2 regions of the Myceligenerans halotolerans genome follow, and region 2 is predicted to be linked to the other one. Evidence: riboswitches for the same ligand, from Rfam matches in the RefSeq annotation. Region 2 holds a riboswitch; the other holds the start of a gene.
What was found. Region 2 has a riboswitch for cyclic di-AMP ahead of ACYVK5_RS17205 (C40 family peptidase). Riboswitches for the same ligand answer to the same signal wherever they lie in the genome.
Positions count from the first base shown of each region.

Region 1: it holds a riboswitch for cyclic di-AMP, as region 2 does, so the genes downstream of both, ACYVK5_RS09700 (C40 family peptidase) here and ACYVK5_RS17205 (C40 family peptidase) in region 2, are expected to answer to the same signal.

Region 1 covers NZ_BAAGRL010000012.1:119,017-121,213, reverse strand. The annotation lists gene ACYVK5_RS09705 (universal stress protein) at 1-311, opposite strand, end outside; gene ACYVK5_RS09700 (C40 family peptidase) at 418-1,206, opposite strand; cyclic di-AMP (ydaO/yuaA leader) riboswitch at 1,206-1,393, opposite strand; gene serC (phosphoserine transaminase) at 1,545-2,197, opposite strand, start outside.
Region 2 covers NZ_BAAGRL010000025.1:130,086-132,282, forward strand. The annotation lists gene ACYVK5_RS17205 (C40 family peptidase) at 196-1,026, opposite strand; cyclic di-AMP (ydaO/yuaA leader) riboswitch at 1,030-1,208, opposite strand; gene ACYVK5_RS17210 (substrate-binding domain-containing protein) at 1,403-2,197, opposite strand, start outside.

The DNA.
Region 1 (2,197 bases), on a different contig from region 2:
TCCGTGGACAGTTCCACGAGCACACCCGCCGCGTCACCCGTGGCGACCGATGTCGTGACCCGTGCCCCCGCCGCGACGGCGCGCTCCTCGGCCTCGTCGAGGACCGCCTTCGCGCCCTCGGCCATCGAGGTGTCGTCGAACGCGGCGTAGCCGCCGTCGAGCGACGCGGCGGTGAAGGAGGGGAGCGTGTAGCTGCTCACGAGGTGCAGGGACCAGCCGACCCTGTCGGCCCAGCCCACCGCCCAGTCGAGTGCGTGCATGCTGGCGGCGGACCCGTCGACCCCTACCAGCACGACCTCGGGTCGAGCCATCTGCGTCCTCCTCGTCGGAGCGTGCGTCGTCGCAGTCCAACGCTATCGCAGACACACGAAAGCCGAGCCAGGACACGGGGTCCCGGCTCGGCTCGCGGCGGAGGGATCAGTACCGGATGAAGATCGGGTTGCTCATCCAGATCGTGCGGAACTGCACGGTGTCGCCCGGCTTCGGGGCGTCGATCATGGTGTTGCCGCCCGCGTAGATGCCGACGTGACCGGGGGCGTAGACCAGGTCGCCCGCCACAGCGGCCGAGGCGGCCACCCGCGTGCCGCCGGCGGCCTGGGCCGACGACGAGCGCGGCAGCGAGATACCCACCTGCGCGTAGACGTACGAGGTGAAGCCCGAGCAGTCGAACCCGCTGGGGCTTGAGCCACCGGACACGTAGGGCGTGCCGACGTAGCGCGACGCGATCGAGATGATCTCGGAGCCGTTCGCGGAGGCCGGCGCCGACGTCGCGGCCGAGGCCACCTCCGCGGCGGCTTCCTCGGCAGCCGCGGCCGCAGCGGCGGCTTCCTCGGCCGCCTCCTCGGCGGCGAGCTGTGCCTGGTACTCCTCGTTCTCCGAAGCGGGCGTCACGGAGACGACGCCGGTCTCGGCGGCCATCTTGGCGTCGCGGGCGACGGTGACCACCGGGGCGGCATCGACGACCTGGTGGGCCTCGCTGGAGAGGGCGCTCAGGTTGAGCGAGCCGAGCTTGCTGACGTCGCTCTTCACGGTCTCGCCCGGTGCGGCCTGCGCGGCGGCGGCGCCGAAGGTCGAGACAAGGATCCCGCCCGCGGCTGCCGCGACAGCGGTCCGGCGGCCGAGCTGGGAGTTCTGCACGAGATCGGTGAGCGGGGTCACTGGTCGGCGCGCGGCGCGATGGCGTCCAGCGGCAGTACGTGCGGTCACGAGTATCTCCAGGCCGCCTACGAGGTCAGCTGTCGGGTTCGGGTAGGAGCACACCCGGCCGCGCCGAGCTGAGTCAGCGCCGCTTCACCCCAAGGACGCGCCCTGGCGCCCGAAAATGGGTCCCCCGCCCCTGTCATACGGTTCGTGGGTTTCCCCGGCCGGTGACAGGGTTCGGCGTCCGTCCGGAGGCCCGTCGGCGCTGAGCCGTCGAGCGAGCTGAACGTACCGCAGGGTTAGCTGCCATGTCACGTTATGGCAACGGAAATAGCCCTCACGGACCACTATCGTGATAGATCCCACATGTCCGCAGCCCCACCAACCCCACCTGGCTGCCCCGGTCAGAGCCGCTCCACCACGTGATCCACGCAGGCGGTGAGGGCCGCGACGTCCTCGGGGTCGACGGCGGGATACATCCCCACGCGCAGCTGGTTGCGCCCCAGCTTGCGGTAGGCGAAGACATCCTGGATCCCGTTCTCCCCCAAGGCCGCGATGACCTCGCCGGCGTCGATGCCGTCGGCCAGGTCGATCGTGCCCACCACGGTGGACCGCTCCTCGGGCCGCACCACGAAGGGCGAGGCCCAGTCGCGCGCCTCCGCCCAGTCGTAGAGGTACTGAGCCGAGGTCGCGCAGCGCTTCGCCGCCCAGTCCAGGCCGCCGTTGCCGAGCATCCAGTCCACCTGGTCGGCGAGCATGACCAGCGTCGCGACGGCGGGCGTGTTCAGTGTCTGGTCCTTGCGGGAGTTCTCGACCGCCGTCGTCAGGGAGAGGAACTCCGGGATCCAGCGCCCGCCCGCCTCCACCCGGGCGGCCCGCTCCACGGCCGCGGGCGAGAGGACCGCCAGCCAGAGACCGCCGTCGGACCCGAACGCCTTCTGCGGCGCGAAGTAGTACGCGTCGGTCTCCGCCAGGTCCACGGGCAGCGCTCCCGCGCCGGAGGTCGCGTCCGTGAGCAGCAGGGCGCCTTGAGCGGCCCCCGCGACGCGGCGGACCG
Region 2 (2,197 bases):
ATCGACCCGGGCGCCCGGCATCGGCCGGGGTGGCCCGGAGCGGCGCTCGGGGACCGCGTCGTGGTTCACGCCGCCGCTGACGGCGGCCGTCGGCGCGGCGCTCGCGTTCGTCGCGGCGAGTGACCCGCATCAGAGCCCACGAGGGCCCGCACCGTCGTGGTGCGGGCCCTCGTGGTGGAGCGTGGTCGGCCGGTGTCAGCCGACGCGGATGAAGGTCGGGCTCGACTGCCAGATCTTCGTGTAGCGCACGGTCTCGCCCGGGACCGGGGCCTCGACCTGCATGTCGTCGCCCGCGTAGATGGCGATGTGGCCGGGGGACCAGATGAGGTCGCCCGGCCGGGCCTCGGCGGCGGAGACCACGGTGCCGGCGTAGCGCTGCTCCGAGGAGGTGCGCGGCAGGGTGACGCCGACCTGGGCGTAGACGTACGACGTGAACCCGGAGCAGTCGAACCCTGCGGGGGTCGAGCCGCCCCAGACGTACGGCACGCCGAGGTACTGCATGGCGATGGAGACCACCTCGGAGCCGGCGGCGGTGGCCGGGACGGCCTTCTCGACCGGCTCGGCGGGCTGCTCGGTGGCGGCGGGGGCCTCCTCCTCGACGGGCTCTGCGGCCTCGACCGGCTCCGGCTCCGGCTCGGGTTCTGGCTCAGGCTCCGGCTCGGGTGCGGGCGTCACCTTGATCGTCCCGGTCTCCAGGGTGAGCCTGCTGTCGGCAGCCACTCGGACGGCGGGGGCGGCGGCCACGTCCTGCGCAGCCACATCTTGCGCGGCCGCGTCCTGCGCGGCCGCGGCCTCGACGGACCCCGTCACGGCCTGGAGCTCGGCGGTGGTCGGGCCGGCGTCGGCCGCCGGCGCCGCATCCGAGGGGATGCTGAGCAGGGAGACGGCCAGACCTGATCCGGCGACGACGAGCGCGCCACGGCGCGCGACGCCGGAGATGCCGCGTGCGGCGGCACGGGTGAGCGGGGTCAGCGGGGTGAGGGGATTTCGGGCAGCGCGATGGCGCCCGGGCGTGCGAGTGGTCACGTGTGGTTCTCCCGGCGCCTGCGAGGTGAGCTGTCGGATTCGGATCGGAGAGTGACCCGGCCGCACTACCCGTGCGGCTTCACCCCAAGGGCGCCGATGGCGCCCGCTTGCGTTGGTTCCCCCGCCCCTGTCATCTGGTTTGCAGATCCCGGGGCGGTGACAGGGTTCGGCGTCCGCCTCGAGCGCTCACGGAGTGCCGTGAGCGGGACCGACCGTAACCCTGGCGGGCCGGGAAGTCACAATCGGGTCACGGGTTCCGAGTCCGCCCAGGTATGACTTGACCGGATTGTTCTCCATGGGATAAGTCACACCGCGACGTCGAGCGGGGCCGGCCGTCATCACGCGGGCCGGGGGCGGCGCCCGGAGTTCGCCCAGTTCACAGCTCACCCATGAGGTCGAAGTCGAACCCGTCGGCCCGGGCGATGTAGAGGCGGTGCTCGGCGTGGTTGCCCTGGAACCGCATCGGACCGCGCGGGCCTTCGTACACGACGCCGTCCACCGACCGGTCGGTCGCGGCCACCGCCGCGCTCCCGGCCCGCTCGATGATGGTGCGCAGCGCGAAGATGCCCTCGTAGCAGGCCTCGGCCGCCGCCCCGACCGCGGGGGCGTGCACGCCGTGGTGGGCCGTGTAGCGCCCGATCAGGTCGAGCGCCCCGCCTGTCGCCAGGCTCCGGAACCAGCCCCCGGTCGAGTAGAGGTTCTCCGTCCCGCCGGCGCCGCTGCCCATGAGCATGTTCTCCTCCATGAGCGTGCTCAGGCGCACGATCCGCTCGTCGAGACCCTGCCGGGCGAACACCCGGTTGAACCGGACCGCGTTCTGCCCGACCATCAGCATCAGCACCCCGTCGGCACGCGACGCCTCGACGTCGTGCACCACGGCGCCGAGCTGGGCGGCGCTCGCCCCCTGCTCGTTCAGGAACCGGGCGCCGGCGAACTCCACCCCGAGCGACGAGACCTGCGTGGACAGCGCCTGGAACGTGCGCCTCGGCCACGCGTAGTCGTCGCCGACCACATACCAGTTCCGGACACCGAGTTCTGCCCGGAGCCGCGAGATGGCGGGGAACAGCTGGGCTGACGGGACCTCCCCGGTGACGTAGAGGCCCGGGCGCGTCTCGGCGCCCTCGTAGGCGGCCGGGTACACGTACGGGACCCGGCGTTGCACCAGCGGGAC